Regions from separate parts of the Planococcus versutus genome, predicted to be linked through region 2. Evidence: predicted binding sites of a transcription regulator. Region 2 holds the regulator's gene; the other holds the start of a gene.
What was found. Region 2 encodes LexA, which represses DNA repair genes until DNA is damaged. Its sites were predicted from a motif close to CGAACATATGTTCG; they were not measured.

Region 1: a site for LexA is predicted at 6,760-6,773, ahead of parE (DNA topoisomerase IV subunit B). Genes of this name have one in related genera too.

The regions. Positions count from the first base shown of each region.
Region 1 is NZ_CP016540.2:1,602,551-1,611,621, forward strand. Features, by position in the region: partial or broken gene I858_RS17680 (DNA-3-methyladenine glycosylase I) at 129-655, opposite strand; gene ilvA (threonine ammonia-lyase IlvA) at 810-2,099, opposite strand; gene parC (DNA topoisomerase IV subunit A) at 2,353-4,779, opposite strand; gene parE (DNA topoisomerase IV subunit B) at 4,776-6,746, opposite strand; gene I858_RS08140 (CoA-binding protein) at 6,865-7,272, opposite strand; gene plsY (glycerol-3-phosphate 1-O-acyltransferase PlsY) at 7,409-8,002, shown strand; gene I858_RS08150 (HesB/YadR/YfhF family protein) at 8,023-8,313, shown strand; gene I858_RS08155 (hypothetical protein) at 8,329-8,637, opposite strand; gene I858_RS08160 (acyl-CoA thioesterase) at 8,621-9,061, opposite strand.
Region 2 is NZ_CP016540.2:2,027,702-2,036,772, reverse strand. Features, by position in the region: gene glnA (type I glutamate--ammonia ligase) at 1-353, shown strand, start outside; gene I858_RS10505 (hypothetical protein) at 538-744, shown strand; gene I858_RS10500 (hypothetical protein) at 856-1,311, shown strand; gene I858_RS10495 (hypothetical protein) at 1,379-1,573, shown strand; gene I858_RS10490 (class I SAM-dependent methyltransferase) at 1,671-2,405, shown strand; gene lexA (transcriptional repressor LexA) at 2,456-3,076, opposite strand; gene yneA (cell division suppressor protein YneA) at 3,244-3,561, shown strand; gene I858_RS10475 (YneB family resolvase-like protein) at 3,558-4,211, shown strand; gene I858_RS10470 (DUF896 domain-containing protein) at 4,270-4,503, shown strand; gene tkt (transketolase) at 4,591-6,594, shown strand; gene I858_RS10460 (YneF family protein) at 6,724-6,966, shown strand; gene I858_RS10455 (hypothetical protein) at 7,099-7,380, shown strand; gene I858_RS10450 (alpha/beta hydrolase) at 7,444-8,373, opposite strand; gene I858_RS10445 (hydroxymethylglutaryl-CoA lyase) at 8,386-9,071, opposite strand, start outside.

The sequences.
Region 1 (9,071 bases), 430 kb from region 2:
CTAATGATTTTTATAGACAAATTAGTTTGCACAGTCATTTTTTAAAAGTAAAAGTCTACCTTATGCCTTAGTTTACAGGAGAACAGCGATTTGCTCTAGTAGAAAAAATAAAAGTTCCACAAGCCTTGTTACTTTCTGTAGTTGCGATTACAAATACAGTTCTTCACGTGATCATCCACCATTCCAACGGCTTGCATAAACGAGTAAGTAGTCACAGGACCCACAAACTTAACTCCTCGTTTTTTTAACGCTTTGCTAAGTTCAACAGATAATGGCGTTTGCGTCGGAATCAACTCATCAGTGTCCCAATTGTTATAGATGGGTTCTTCTTCAACAAAATTCCATAAAAATTTAGCTAAACTCCCCATTCTTTTTGAATGATGATGACTGCTTGTGCATTGGTACGAATGGATGATAGTTTAGCGGCATGTTTAATGACGCCATAATCGGCTTTAATTGTTTCAAGAGTTTCATCGGTTAATGCTGCACAATAAGCAAGATCAAACTGACGAAAGGCCTCTATATAGGCTTGGCGTTTCGACAAAACAAGATTCCACGATAAGCCTGTTTGCGCCCCTTCCAAGCAAAGCATTTCAAATAGGTAGCGGTCATCCCAACTCGGTTTGCCCCATTCTTCGTCATGATACGTTTGCATACGCTTATTGCTTTGTGACCATACACATCGTTTTCCCACGTGTTTCACCTCATTTTATTGTTCTCTTTACTATATCATTTTCTGTACCTTCGGTTATTTTAACCTCCAACAAAAAACTGTACCCATCTCGGGTACAGTTTTTTGTTGGAGGTTTTTAAATAAGTAAATTAAATAATAAAGAGTCGTTATTAATGTCTTTATACGGAAAACCATTTTCTTTCATACGCTTTACAAGCGGTCCATAATCTTCTGGTGTTTTCAATTCAATTCCAACAAGGACTGGACCTTCTTCGCGATTGGTTCGTTTGGTGTATTCAAAGTGTGTGATGTCATCAGTTTCACCTAGAACTTGCTCCATGAATTTGCGTAGAGCACCTGCACGTTGCGGGAAAGTGACAATAAAATAATGTTTTAAGCCTTCATAGATTAGTGATTTTTCTTTAATTTCTTGCATGCGTTCAATATCGTTATTACCTCCACTAATCACACAAACGATGTTCTTTCCTTTAATCTCATCCTTATAAAAATCCAGCGCCGCTACTGACAACGCACCGGCCGGTTCTGCAACAATGGCGTTTTCGTTATACAGTTGCAAAATGGTGGTACACACTTTGCCTTCTGGGATTAAGGCAATATCATCGAGGACTTGCGAACAAATAGCCATCGAGAGATCGCCCACTTGCTTGACGGCAGCGCCATCCACAAATGTATCAATCGTTTTTAAACGCGTAACTTGTCCATGCGTTAAAGATGTCTTCATTCCCGCTGCACCTGCTGGTTCCACACCAATTAATTTGGTCCCTGGGCTAATCCCTTTTAAATAAGAGCCTACGCCTGAAGCCAGTCCTCCGCCACCAATTGCGCAAAACAGGTAATCTACAGGTTCTTGCATATCATTTAAAATCTCAACTGCTACTGTTCCTTGACCTGCGATGATGCGATTGTCATTAAACGGATGAACAAACACTTTTTCTTCTGTAGTACAGTAGGCCATAGCGGCTGTAAACGAATCGTCAAACGTATCTCCTGTCAACACAATCGAAACTTTATCTCCTCCAAATCGGTTAACTTGAGATACTTTTTGGCGTGGTGTCGTCAGCGGCATAAAAATTTTCCCTTCGATTCCAAGAGCAAAACACGCATATGCCACGCCTTGTGCATGATTTCCAGCACTTGCACAAACAACGCCTTTAGCACGATCAATAGCGTCAAGACTAAGAATAAAGTTATAAGCTCCTCGCAGTTTAAAAGACCTAACCGCTTGTAAGTCTTCGCGTTTCAAATACACGTTACATTCATAACGAGCTGAGAGCAATTCATTTTTTTGCAAAGGTGTTTTGATGACAACATCTTTAAGTGCTTGGTTAGCTACCATTATTTCTTCCACGGATACTTTTTTGAATAACGCTTTTCTTTCATACTCTTTGATGAGGCTCTTAGTCATAGTTGTCACCTTCTTATTTTTATTTATCACATTACTCTAACACATTAAAACAACAAATTATATCGAAAATTTCGATAATTCTACGAATATGCATTTATTACAACTTGTTTCGTATGCTCTTTTTAAATGAATACATTTTTGAACAGATCTTAAGTTAGTCATTTGTTGTTAACTTTGGATATGTTATTGAATAAAAATAATTTTTTATTCACAAAAAACTCATCCCCTTATTCAAAGGGATGAGTACTCCATATTATTCTTTTGCTTCTAAACGATATGCATTGATCACTTTGCCGTCTGTTGCTTCATCAACAATGAATGAACCGTTTGAATAACGGTCTACATTTTTTAATGAATTGACTGTGAGTGGAATTCGAATACCTTTGGATGTTTCCAAGACAATTTCTTCTTTGCCCGTTGCCCCAATTACGGCAACTACACGATGAGGATTTGATTTCAACTCACGAAGCATAATAACACCACGTTTCGCTCGGCCACCGCTTTCAAATTCTTGTTGCTTCATTTTCTTTGCTGCTCCACGATGAGTGATTAAAACAAGTTCTTGTTTAACAGTTGAATCGATCAAAACAGCGGAGACGGCATTGTCTCCATCTTTTAAATTCACGCCCTTCACGCCACTTGTTCGAAGTCCAGTTAACGGCACTTCATCCAACGAAAAGCGAACACCATAAGCTTGATTGGTTGCGATAAATAATTCCGTTTCTTTTGTTACCAGTCCTGCATAAATCATGACGTCTTCTGATTTCAAGTTCATTGTTTTCACAGTACGTGAATAGCGTTGAATTTGATAATCCTTTAACGCTGATCGTTTAACTTGTCCCATTTTTGAAACAGTTAAAATGCTAGCATCTGCATCAAAATTTTCAAACGGATATACAGTAAGAACAGATTCATTGGCATCTAATTGAATGATGCTGGATAAATGCTGACCCAAATCTTTCCATTTGATATCTGGGAGCTCGTTTATTGGCTGGAAAACGAAGTTTCCTGCAGTAGTAAAAATTAATACCGTATGCTGTGTGTTTAAATTGCCTTCAAATAACAAATGATCGGTTTCTTTCATCGCAAAATCCTTGCCGTTTGATGCAGCATAGGAACGTGTGCTTGTCCGCTTTACATATCCTTCTTTTGTAACGGTTACGACAACTTCTTCACTTGGAATCATAATTTCACGCGTGATGGTGATTTCTTCAATTTTATCTTCAATCACTGATCGACGAGGCTCCGCAAATTGCTTGCGAATATTCGCTAATTCTTTTTTAATCACATTTTTTAATTTAGTGGTACTTGTTAAAATGCCCGTCAATTCAGCAATTGTTTTTTTGAGTTCAGCTTCTTCTTTTTTTAAATCTGTGATGTCTGTATTGGTCAATCGGTAAAGTTGCAAAGAAACGATGGCTTCTGCTTGTGCTTCTGAAAAATCGTAAGAAGCAATCAAATTGTTTTTTGCATCGCGTTTGTCTTTTGACGCACGAATAGTTTTGATAACTTTGTCTAGGATGGACAAGGCTTTCATTAGTCCTTCTACGATATGCATGCGATCACTTGCTCGTTGCAAATCAAACTCTGAGCGCTTTGTAATCACTTCTTTTTGATGTTCAATGTATGCATCTAGCATCGTTTGCAACGTCATCATGGTTGGACGTCGTTTGTAAATTGCGACCATATTAAAATTATAACTAACTTGCAAATCTGTATTTTTGTAAAGATAACTCAATATCCCTTGTGCTTGTACATCTTTTTTCAATTCAATTACAATACGCAATCCAGTTCTGTCGGATTCGTCGCGCACTTCAGAAATACCTTCGAGTTTGCGATCAAAACGATGATCATCAATTTTCTTAATCATTGTCGCTTTATTCACTTCAAACGGAATTTCTGTAATGACAATTTGTTCTTTTCCACCTTTTAATGGCTCTATTTCGGCTTTAGAACGGACAATTATCTTACCTTTTCCTGTTTCATAAGCTTTTCGTATACCGTCTAGACCTTGAATAATACCGCCTGTTGGAAAATCAGGACCTTTTATGACACTCATGAGTTCAGCAACAGTCGCTTGGGAGTTATCCATTCGCATTAACACGGCATCCAGAACTTCATGAAGCGCATGTGGCGGAATATCTGTTGCGTATCCTGCGGAAATCCCTGTGGAACCGTTCACTAACAAGTTCGGAAAACGAGCTGGTAATACGGTCGGTTCCATATCGGAATCATCGAAGTTTGGAATAAAATCTACTGTGCGTTTGTCGATGTCACGCAACAACTCAGAAGAAATTGCAGATAAACGAGCTTCCGTGTAACGCATCGCAGCTGGCGAGTCACCATCCATCGACCCATTATTGCCATGCATTTCAACGAGCATATGACGAATTTTCCAGTCTTGACTTAATCGAACCATCGCCTCGTAAACAGAACTGTCTCCGTGAGGATGATAGTTCCCAATAACGTTTCCAACAGTTTTTGCAGATTTACGGAATGCTTTATCATTAGTGTTTCCTTCGTGATACATCGCATATAAAATTCGGCGCTGAACAGGTTTCAATCCATCACGTGCATCAGGCAAGGCACGATCTTGGATAATGTATTTACTATACCGGCCAAACCGATCGCCAATTACTTCTTCTAATGGCAAATCTTGAAATCGTTCGGTTTGTGTCATACAAGTTCCTCCTCAGCGTGAATCAAATCATTTTCAAGAATATTGCTATCGTTTTCTAAGCCAAAGTCGACATTGTTTTCAATCCATTTGCGTCGCGGTTCAACTTTATCACCCATCAATGTCGTAATGCCACGTTCTGCACGTGCACTGTCTTCAATAGTTACGCGGATTAACGTTCTGGTTTCTGGGTTCATAGTCGTTTCCCACAATTGGTCTGCATTCATTTCTCCTAATCCTTTATAGCGTTGTAATGTATAGCCTTTTCCAACTTTTTTAATAGAGGCATCTAGGTCAGCTTCAGTCCATGCATAATCAATCACTTCTTTTTTACCGAGTCCTTTAGAGACTTTGTAAAGTGGCGGCAAGGCAATAAAGACTTTACCAGCCTCGATTAAAGGCTTCATGTAACGGAAGAAAAATGTCAACAGCAGCACTTGAATATGGGCTCCATCAGTATCCGCATCGGTCATGATGATGACTTTATTATAAGCGATATCATCGATTGAAAAGTCCGAAGAAACACCGCCTCCTATTGCATGAATGATGGTCGAAATTTCTTCGTTTTTCATAATTTCTTCTAATTTAGCTTTTTCTGTATTGACTACTTTTCCGCGAAGCGGCAAGATCGCCTGGAATGTTCTATCACGACCTTGTTTGGCTGAACCGCCAGCAGAGTCACCTTCTACTAGATATAATTCGTTTTTCTTTGCATTACGCGATTGGGCAGGTGTTAGTTTACCTGATAACAGCGCATCCGACTTTTTGCGCTTTTTCCCGTTGCGTGCATCTTCTCTAGCTTTACGTGCAGCTAATCGAGCTTGTGCAGCGCGAATTGCTTTTCGCACTAAAGAAGCACTAAGATCCGCGTTTTCTTCTAAATAATACATTAATTTTTGAGAAACCACAGCATCAACAATGCTACGCGCTTCGCTTGTTCCTAATTTACTTTTTGTCTGACCTTCAAATTGCAACATGCCTTCAGGAATGCGAACCGATACGATTGCTGCCAATCCTTCGCGAATATCCGAGCCTTCTAAGTTTTTATCTTTTTCTTTTAACAAATTAATTTTCCGTGCATAGTCGTTAAAAACACGTGTCATTGCTGCTTTTGCACCTGTTTCATGTGTTCCACCATCACGTGTTCGAACATTATTAACAAACGATAAAATCGTTTCTGAATAGCCATCGTTAAACTGGAATGAAAATTCGATTTCCATTTCATCTTGCCGGCCTTCGATATACGATACTGGATGAAGAACATCTTTTTCTTCGTTCAAGTAAGCAACGAACGCCTCGATACCTGTATCATATTGAAAAACATCTTTCGCTTCTGTCCGTTGATCGAATAACTCGATGCGTAACCCTTTTAACAAAAAGGCAGATTCGCGTAACCGTTCAGAAAGTGTTTCGTAATTGTATTTTGCTACAGAGAAAATAGTTTCATCGGGCAAGAAATGAATCATCGTACCGGTTTCTTTTGTTGAACCAATTTCTTCTAGTGTAGTAACAGGTTTCCCACCGTTTTCAAATCGTTGACGATATTTTTTGCCATCACGATAAATGGTCACTTCTAAAAAACTTGATAATGCATTCACAACAGAAGCACCGACTCCATGGAGTCCACCACTTGTTTTATACCCACCTTGACCAAATTTCCCTCCGGCGTGGAGCACTGTCAAAATGACTTCAGGCGTGGGTTTCCCACTGCGGTGCATCCCTGTTGGCATACCACGTCCAAAATCTCGAATACTGATGCTATTGTCTTCCTGAATGGTAACAGTAATTTTGTCACCATACCCAGCAAGTGCTTCATCGACCGAATTATCAACGATTTCATAGACTAAATGGTGAAGTCCTCGTGTGTCTGTCGAACCAATATACATACCCGGACGCTTTCTAACAGCATCCAAGCCTTCAAGTACTTGGATTGCTTCTTCGTCATATGCGGTGCTTTGAATTTTAGCCATCTAATCTCCCCAACAAACGTTTGTTCGTGTTTTATTTATCTTTATGGTATTCCATCTTTAGTCTATCTGTCAAACTTCATAGAAAAAGAGCGCGATGCGCCCTTTAGCGATAAAAGTCTTATTTCAAAATGGCATGCTCTACTTTTATACACCGATCCATAATGACTGTATACCCCGCATCAGTCAAACGTTTGAATACATTTTCATCTACTACATTTAATTGAGACCAAAACACTGCGCTTTCAATTTTTATAAAGTCATCGGCAATTTCTTCTAAAAATTCACTGCGCCGAAAAACATTTACGATGTCTACTTTTTCAGGTATTTCAGTTAAACAACCATAACTTTTTTCACCAAGTACAGTGTCTGTCATCGGATTAACCGGAATAATTCGATAGCCTGCACGTTGCATTGCTTGAGATACAATATAAGAAGTACGACTTGGATCTGGGCTTAAGCCAACAACTGCAATAGTTTTAGCTGTGTCTAGTATAACTTTAATTTCGTTACGGCTAGGATTTTCCAAAAGATTCACCTGTCCTTTTTATTCTATCATACACGATTTTGTCGTGTCTGTTGAATAATCTACCGACTATTGTTCAAAGAAGTTCAGTCATGGTAAACTAAAACTATAAAATAAGGTTGTTGTAAAGGAGTTCATCATGACCATACTACTGCCCATGTTACTTGCATACTTACTTGGTTCAATCCCTTCTGCTCTATGGGTAGGGAAACTATTCTACAAAACTGATATTCGTACTCAAGGTAGTGGCAACCTTGGAGCTACAAATACTTTTCGCACACTTGGAAAAAAGGCCGGAATTGCTGTCACGCTTTTAGATATTTTGAAAGGTACTGCCGCTACATTAATACCGCTTTATATTGCAACTGATATTCATCCGCTTGTTTTTGGTGTATTGGCGGTAATCGGTCATATTTATCCGGTATTTGCTAAGTTTAAAGGTGGAAAAGCCGTGGCTACTTCAGGTGGTATCTTACTTGGTTATCAATGGCCTTTGTTTATTATGGCAGTTGCAGTTCTATTAATTGCACTTAAAATCACTAAAATGGTATCCTTATCATCAATTATCTTAGCAGTAGTATTTATCGTCTATATCACGATTTATGCCATTTTCACTGCAGATTATTTGTTTATGGCGGTCATTTATATTTTGGCGTTATTCATTATTTTTCGACACCGTGCCAATATTTCTCGTATTCGTGAAGGGACAGAACCCAAAATCAGCTGGATGTAATCAGTGGAAAGAGGTGGAATATGCAAATTATCATTAGCAATGACGCTCTCGATTGGTTTAAAAAAGAAATGGAAGTTATGCACGGAGAAGCCGTTCGCTTTTTTGTCCGTTACGGTGGTTCAAGTAAGCTACAGCCTGGCTTTTCACTAGGTGTAACAAAAGATCAACCTCGAGAAATAGGGGTTCAACTTGAACGAGATCACGTAGTTTATTTTATCGAAAAAAATGATATTTGGTATTTCGATGAGCACAATCTAGAAGTTAGCGTGAACGATGACTTACATGAACTTGAATATTCATATATAAAATAAAAAAGCATGAATAACTCATGCTTTTTTATTTTGCAGTTTATTCAATTGTGCTAAATGGCCTTCACGCTGCAAAATGTCTCGCTGACGCTCGCCAAATAAATCAAAATGAGGATAATTGCCTCGCAAATCCATCCATTCACGTTGTAATCCGTACTGCTTTCCCCATGTTTCAAGTTTAGTTAAGTCATTGCATCCGACTTTTGTTACGGTATTGCAGCCAGGAAATCGATTATCTACCCAATAATGCGTCAAAAACGAAATTTTCCCGCTATCAACACCCTGTTTCCAAGACTCGAGTTCGTCTCGTTTAATTCCGAATGCCATCGAAAATCTTTCTTTTAACTTCTTCGTATTTTTGATGCCATTCTGGGTAGATTTTTTGAATGGACACAGGACGGAATGATTCTTTTTTAACAACGACGTGTTCAGATAAAGCTTTAGCAGCGATTGTTCCATCTTCATGAACAACTTCATAGCCATACTTTGTCCGCAGACGCCCATGTTCTTCTACCCATGTTCGGATAAATGCTTTTTGTCCGTAACGAAGCGCTGCTTTATATTGAATGGAGATGTCCACTACGGGAGATAAGTAGCCATCTTTTTCCATGCCTGCATAAGTAAAACCTAAATCTTTAATCAGCTGTGTACGGCCAATTTCTAGCCAAATAATGTAGTTTGCGTGATAGACAACGCCCATTTGATCTGTCTCTGCGTAGCGAATTTCAATTTCTTTTTCGCTTATGTACATACTCACTTCA
Region 2 (9,071 bases):
TATCTACTCGTGTAGAAGTACGCTCAGTTGACCCTGCAGCTAATCCATACTTAGCAATGGCTGTATTATTAGGTGCAGGTCTTGATGGCATCAAGAGAGATTTAGCGCCACCAAAAGCAGTAGACCGCAATATCTACATGATGAATCAAAAAGAACGTGAAGCAGTTGGCATCGAAGATCTTCCAAGTTCGCTTTATGACGCATTACGAGAACTACAAAAAAATGAAGTTATGACTAAGGCATTAGGCAAACATATTTTAAATAACTTTGTCGAAGCAAAAGAAATTGAATGGGAAATGTTCCGCACAAGCGTACACCCTTGGGAACGTGAACAATATTTGAAGATGTATTAAGATGAAAACCGTTAGAGCTTTAAGCTCTAGCGGTTTTTTCTCGTTTGACGATAAATCAATTCTCACTTCAGGTTTACTATCTATGTAAAAAGGATATAGTATAGTGCAGCCTGTAAATTTAGTAACTCATACTGAATTTTCCTTTTGAAAGATCGAAAGGAGGATTTTGTGGGAGGGGATTAAATTGAGGAAAATTCAGGGACTACCGAATTTAGTCAATTATTTGGAGTCAGTAGATTATCCACTGGCTGTAGAAGAGATTACTGATTTAATGTTGAGAAGAAAAATTCCGCATCGCAAAGCCTATAAAGATGTCATTATATTTAACTTAGAACATATCGATTGGTGGATTGCTGAGCAGCGGAAACAACGATTAATTGAAAATTCGTAATTAAAAAAACCTCGAACTCCTTTTAAAAGGGATTTGAGGTTTTTTTGGAAAGTTTATACACATTTTCTCATATGCTGTTATAATAATCTAAAAGCAGAGGGGATGTTGACAATGCGCTTTTTGATGACCATCATCATCTTTTTGATCTTTTTTTCATTTGCTGGGATCGGTGTGTATGTTGTTGGACCTGATTTATCGGCAGAACGTTTCGTACTTGAAGCGACTGAAAAACTGAAAGATAGTGGACAGATGGAAAAAATAGTGGAATATGTAGAAAATGATCCGCAAATGATTCAATATATAGAAAAAGCAGAGATTTCAGAGCAGCAGCAAGCACCAGAAAAATCACAATCGCAACAGTCTTTGCCTTTCCAAACAACTGAAGATGCTGCTAATACATTAGTGAAAAAAGTAGGATTTACCAAGTTAGTCAAAATGAAGTCTCAAGTTGAAAAAGGCACGATGTCAACAGAAGACGTGATCGATAAGTTGGAAGAAGAGTTAACTGAAGATGAGCTATTAGCGCTAAAAGTCATTGTTCTAAAAGAATTGTCTAAACAGCAATAGCGTTTGGACTATGGTACACTTATTCAGAAAGAAAAGAAAACCTTAGTAGATTAGAGGAGGCCATTTCATGAAGATGTTTCGAGTAGAATTTAATTTTGATAAAGAAAATACGTTTGTTCATCACATTCAAGCTGTGGATAAAGAATCGGCATTAAGTCAAATCCCATCAAATGGTACTTACGAAGTTTCCGATAATGAAACAAGCAATATTTATCGCATCACAATCAATTTAGTTAATTATATAAAAGTCAGCGAATTGTAGAAGGTTTCTTCTTGATAAGCTGCACAGAGGTGTTGCAGAAGCAGCATCTTTTTTTACGGCATTATTTTGATGAAAGTCAATAATAGGAGGAATTGTAATGGAATTTAAAGGTCCAGCTGTTTACGAAGAGACGGATTTTTTAACTAACTATTTGAGAAGAAGAAATCGCGTGGATAGTCCGAATAACAGTATTGAAAAACCAGTAATTTATGAATTGCTTGGATCGTTTCAACACCAACGCATATTAGATTTAGGATGCGGAGATGCGAGTTTTGGCAAAGAACTATTAGCGAACGGTGCATGTAACTATCATGGAGTTGAAGGGTCTGGACAAATGATTGACTTAGCGATTCAAAACTTAGCAGGTTTTTCAGGAGAACTTACACAGTCAAAACTTGAATCATTTGACTTTCCAAAAAAATCGGTTGATACTGTCACTTCTCGCTTAGTCATTCACTACTTAAAAGAAGTAGATCAATTGTTTCGGGATGTCCATGCGAGTTTGAAAGATGGAGGTAAATTTATCTTTAGTATACAACATCCATTAACCACGTCTTCTTTTGCAAGCAAAGAGTCGGGTGAAAAAAGAAGCAATTGGATTGTGGATGATTATTTTATAGAAGGCGAACGCAAAGAGCCATGGATTGATAAAATAGTGGTCAAATATCACCGTACCGTTGAGAATTACTTTACCGCTTTAACACAGGCTGGTTTTAATGTAACAGGGTTACGCGAGGGGATGCCAAGTCGACATCATTTTCAAGACGAAGAAGGATACGAAAGAAGAAAACGAATTCCAGTTATTTTAGCGTTTAGCTGTTTAAAAGGATAACAAATTTACATAATAAAAACACCGTGAAATTTTTCACGGTGTTTTTTGGATTAATGAATTTGGCGATAGACGCCAACAACTTTACCTAAAATAGATACTTGTTCCACAATAATGGGATCCATTGAAGAATTTTCAGGCTGTAAACGGAAATAATTATCTTCTCGGAAAAAGCGTTTTACAGTTGCTTCGTCTTCGGCAGTCATTGCGACGACGATATCGCCATTATTAGCGGTTTGTTGTTGTTTTACGATAACATAGTCGCCGTTTAAAATACCAGCTTCGATCATACTTTCTCCCATGATTTCTAACATGAAGATGTGATCATCTTCTGTGCCATAACTTTGTGGAAGTGGAAAGTATTCTTCAACGTTCTCAATCGCCGTAATGGGTGTACCGGCAGTTACTTTACCAATTAAAGGTACGTGCAATACAGGACTTTTATCAATTAAAGCTTCATCAGTGCTAATAACTTCGATAGCTCTTGGTTTAGTCGGATCTCGACGGATTAAGCCTTTACTTTCAAGACGGGCCAAGTGACCATGAACAGTCGAGCTAGATGCAAGACCCACGGCCTCACCAATTTCACGAACGGAAGGCGGATAGCCTTTTAAGCGGACTTCTTCTTTTATGAATGTCAGGATGTCTTCTTGACGCTTAGATACTTTTTTCAACCGTTTCACCTCATTTTGAGTAATTCTACTTGATTTCTACCAATAGTATACCAACTCGGGCATTGAAATGCAAACATAGGTTCGAATTTTAATTGTTGACAAAAACACTTGTTCGCATTAATATGAGAACATACATTCCGAACACTCATTCCCAGGAGGCGATTTAAATAACAATCATCCGACAAAACACTTATCTTATTTTATTTTTCGTGTTAATTATGTTGTTTACTTTTTATGCAATTTTGTCCCATACTAACAACAGTGCACAAACAAGCCAACTTGAAATAAAAGAAGGCGATACACTGTGGACTTTAGCTGAATCTTTTAGTGGTTCGACGCCGCATCATGAATGGATAGAAGAAATTATGAAAGAAAATAATTTAACAACTGCTAAAATTATCGCAGGTGATTCTCTTGATATCCCTAGTGATCAACTTAACTACGTGCCAGATGAAACGAAAAAATTTGCAGGTGACAATGAATGAAGAAAATCGCATTATTATATTGTCGTGTCAGCACAACAAAAGACACACAAGAATCTTCACTAGAGAGACAAGAAGAAGAGCTAATGAAGTTTGCGTTTCAGCAATCCTATAAAGTGGACGGTGTCTTTTCCGATCAGCATAGCGGCTATGAAATGGACCGAGAAGGATTACTAGAAATGCTCAATGCCATTAAAACAGATGCAGTGGACGCTGTTTTCATTCAAGATGAGACCCGTCTAGGTAGAGGGCATGCAAGGATAGCCCTCTTGCACGTAATGAAAAAATACAATGTTGATGTGTATACGCTATCAGATCAAGGACCTATTGCGCTAAATGATATGGATGATATGGTGCTTGAAATTTTAGCTATCGTTGAAGAATATCAGCGCAAAATACATAATGCTAAAATCAAACGAGGCATGAAACGCGCTGTAAACAATGGGTATAGACCGGAAAAAAATCTTAAAGGCAAAGGCAATCCGGACGGACGAGAGCGTATTGATTTACCAATTGATCAAATCGTAAGTTTAAAGGCTAATGGCTTAACGTTCAGTGAAATTGCCGTAACATTGCAAGGATTTGGCTATCAAGCGAGCAAAGCGACAGTACATCGTCGTTACAAAGAATACGAACGACTGATGGAAGACTAAAACATTGCAGAAATCGGACTTTTTTTGTACGATATGAAAAGAAGAAAGGTGGATGTACATGTTATCACCCGATAAGTTAAATCGTATCAACCAATTGTCACGCAAATCCAAAACCGATGGCTTAACAAAAGAAGAAGCACATGAACAAACAGCTTTGCGTCAAGAATACTTGCAAACTTTCCGCAAAACAATGCGTGGCACAATTGAAAACGTAAAAGTAATTGATCCTAACGGAAATGATGTAACTCCGGACAAGGTCAAAAATATCCGAGAGAATAAGTATTTGAATTAACTACTTATTCTCTTTTTCATTGTATTCTTTTCTATTGTTGACTAAACTAGAAAGGGATTAACTATTTGTTTGAGAAAGGATGTTACTATGTCAACCCACGCAGATCAACTTGCAGTAACTACAATTCGTACACTTTCTATCGATGCTATTGAAAAAGCAAATTCTGGTCATCCAGGATTGCCAATGGGCGCAGCTCCAATGGCGTATACATTATGGACGAAACACATGAACCACAACCCGAAAAACCCTAATTGGTTTAACCGTGACCGTTTTGTGTTATCGGCAGGGCATGGTTCCATGCTTTTATACAGTTTGCTTCATTTGAGCGGCTATGGTTTGGAAATGGATGAAATCAAAAACTTCCGTCAATGGGATTCAAAAACTCCTGGACATCCTGAATTTGGTCATACTGTAGGTGTAGAAGCTACAACCGGACCGCTTGGTCAAGGAATTGGAATGGCTGTTGGTATGGCTATGGCTGAACGCCATTTAGCAGCTACTTATAATAAAGACGATATGAACGTTATTGATCACAATACTTTCGCTTTATGCGGCGATGGTGATTTGATGGAAGGTGTCGCTGGAGAAGCAATTTCTCTTGCAGGTCACTTGAAGTTAGACAAACTGGTTATTCTATACGATAGTAATGATATTTCGTTAGATGGACCACTGAGCAAAAGTTTTTCTGAAAACGTACAAAAACGTTTTGAGTCATACGGTTGGAATTACTTACGCGTAGACGATGGTAATCAATTAGACGATTTGTCTGAAAAAATTGCGCAAGCTAAGCAATTTTCAGACAAGCCCACGTTGATCGAAGTCAAAACAGTGATCGGTTACGGTTCGCCAAACAAATCAGGTAAAGCAGATTCTCACGGTGCGCCACTTGGTGAGGATGAAATGAAGTTGACGAAAGAGCATTACGAATGGACATTCGAAGAGGATTTTTATGTACCGAAAGAAGTGTATGAAACCTTCGAACAAGCAACTGAAGAAGTAGGAGCAAAAGCTGAGTCGGAGTGGAACGAATTATATGCCCAATACGAATCAGCACATCCCGAGTTAGCTGAGCAATTACAAATGGCTATTCGTGGTGAACTTCCAGAGAACTTTGATGCTGAATTCCCGACGTATGAAGCCGGTAAAAAACAAGCAACGCGTGCTTCTTCTGGAGACATGATTAATGCAATCGCTAAAACGGTTCCTTCATTCTTTGGTGGTAGCGCCGATCTTGCTGGATCTAACAAAACAAATATTAAAGGCGCGGGCGACTTTGACGCTGAACATCCTGAAGGACGTAATATTTGGTTTGGTGTACGAGAATTTGCAATGGGTGCTGCTTTAAATGGTATGGCACTACACGGTGGACTGCATGTCTTTGGTGGAACGTTCTTCGTCTTTAGTGACTATGTACGCCCAGCTATTCGTTTGGCTGCATTAATGGGACTTCCTGTCACATATGTCTTTACGCATGATAGCGTAGCAGTTGGTGAAGATGGTCCAACTCATGAGCCAGTGGAACAATTAGCATCTCTTCGTGCAATGCCAAACTTGAGCGTTGTTCGTCCTGCTGATGCTAATGAAACAAAAGCAGCTTGGCGTTTAGCGTTAACAGCTAAAGCGACACCAACTTTATTAGTACTGTCGCGTCAAGACTTACCAATTCTAGAAAAGAGCGGAGAACTTGCTGAAACTGGCGTTGAAAAAGGTGCTTATGTCGTGTCACCTGTTGAAAACCCACAAGCATTGTTATTAGCGACTGGCTCTGAGGTTAGTTTAGCAGTAGCTGCACAAAAGCAATTAGCTAAAGAAGGAATTAACGTATCGGTCGTTTCAATGCCATCTTGGGATCGTTTTGAAAAACAAGATAAGGAATACAAGCAATCTGTTATTCCAAAAACAATTAAAAAGCGTCTTGCAATAGAAGTAGGAACTTCATTTGGCTGGGATCGTTACACAGGAGATGAAGGCGAAATTCTGGCAATTGATCGCTTTGGTGCGAGTGCGCCAGGAGATCGCATTATGGAAGAGCTTGGATTCACGGTTGAAAACGTAGTTAACAAAGTTAAAAACTTAGTTAACGAGAAATAAAATGGAGAATGGGGCATTTGCTGCTCCCCTTTTTTTATTATTTTCCTACATATGGTCACAATTCTTTTTTTATAGTATAATCCATTGTGGTGCACTACTTATTTACGCAACACGAAGGAGGTAACAAGAATGAATACATGGATCTGGATCGTAATCGTTATCGTGGCTTTACTCGCAGGTGTTGCACTTGGATTCTTTATCGCACGTCGATACATGATGAAATATTTGCAAGATAACCCACCAATCAATGAAGAAATGCTACGAATCATGATGATGCAAATGGGACAAAAACCGTCTCAAAAGAAAATCAATCAAATGATGTCTCAAATGAATAAAGCATCAACTAAACCAGAAAAAAAAATTAAAAAATAAAAGTACTCTTCGGAGTACTTTTTTTATTTTGACTAGATTTATCAATTAAAATTTTGGATAACGGGTATTGTCTTTGTAAAGGTTACTTTTCAGTTGTGTAAGCTAAAGTCAATACTAAAGGAGGAATCAGTAATGAGTGAACAGCAAGAGTTGCGTTTTTACTTGCCTGTGATCGAAGAAGATGAAAAAGAAACCGGAACATTTAATTTAGAGACAACAAACATGAAGAAATCGTTTCCGATGTCTATAGATAAGATCCAAGAGTTGGTAAAAGACATGACTGATTACAATCTGGATACCATTGAACTTCATGTAACAGGCATAGTTAAAAGTGGACCGATTACGGAATTGTTTATTGGTGTCGAAGGAGAAGCGGGTATGAAGCTTATCTTGAACAAAAAGAAAGAAACATAAGAAAGCACTCCACAGAGTGTTTTCTTATGTTTCGAGATAGAAGAGAAGTTATTGAATTTCTTTTTAGTGAGAGGTTAGTAAACTGTACGTCATTAAAAACTCAGCAACAGTTTTTTCGTACTCTTCTGGATTCATATTAAACGATTGAGCATGAGCTCCTTCTTTAAACATTTTTAATTTTTTTGGTCCTTTTTTTAATTCGTACAGTTCTTCGCTCATTTTGGGTAAGACAAATTCATCTCTAAGGCTGTGGATAAAAAGAACTGGACTTTGGATATTTTGGACCGTTTCTCTAGGCGAGACCGTCGACATCGAATACCCATCACGCATTTTCATAAATAGACTTGCGAGACGAAGGGCTAATGTAGTCCGGAGTGGTGTGGTCGTTCTCATAACGTGCAGAACTTGTTCGTAAATATCAGAGTACGCACAATCGGAAATATAGAAATCTGCCGTGTCTTCCATGCCAGCATATAGAAGCGTTGTAGCAGCACCCATGGATTCGCCATGAATGCCATAAAACAAGTCAGTTCCAACATGGAGTTTGAGTGCTTTGACAACAGCTTTTAAATCAAATTTTTCGAAATGACCAAAGCTAGTCGTTTTGCCGCCTGAATCACCATGTCGCCGGTGGTCATAAACGACTGAGTTAAATCCTAAACGCTCAAACATACGGGCGAATCTAAACGAATTTACTTTTGATTCTGTGACACCATGACAAATAATTACATAGCGATTAGTAGTATGAGGTTCTAGAAATATAGCTTTAATCGGATAACCATTTTCAGATTCGATCCACTGTTCATGTTTTGGAACGTTTGTGTACCATACTTCGTCATAACGTTTTGCGCTAGTTTCTCGTTCTAAAATAAGCTGATCGTCTTTCTTCTTAACATACATCAATCGATTACTAGCTATTATGCCAATAACAGTAGCCGATGCAGTAAGAACGCTAGAAGCAATAGCTGAAGTCCAAATCAATCTTTTTTTCATAATACAGGCTCCTCAAGACCGGTTTTTATATAAAGTATACATACCTGTTGTCACAGGATTTGTCACATGCGGCTCGATTGTTTTGATTGCCACGCATAAAAGATCTAAATCAATTCCTGTTTGGACATTCATGCGGTGAAGCATATTAACCACATCTTCTGTTGCTACGTTACCCGTGGCGCCAGGAGCAAAAGGACAGCCACCTAAACCGCCAGCTGAAGCATCAAACCTCGTAACGCCAGCTTGTAAAGCTGAAACGATATTGGCTAATGCCATTCTACGCGTATCATGAAAATGAGCGGCTATCAAAATTTCAGGGAATTCCTGAACAAGTTGATTGAATAAGTCATAGCTTTCTTTTGGATTTGCCATACCAATAGTATCTGCTACACTCAATTCATCAACTCCCCAATCGACAAATTCTCGACAAAGAGCTATGGTTGCTTCTGGAGCAATAGCCCCTTCAAACGGACAATAAAACGCAGTAGAAATACAGGCACGAACAAAGATACCTTGTTTTTTCAACTCAAGAACAAGCGGTTTTAATGCATCCATGCTTTCTTGCGTTGTTTTGTTAATGTTTTTTTTATTAAACGTATCAGAAACACCCACAAAGACAGCGAGAGATTGTGCGTCTGACTCAAGAGCCGTATCAATGCCAAGTTTATTTGGTGTTAACACAAATTGTCGACCCATTT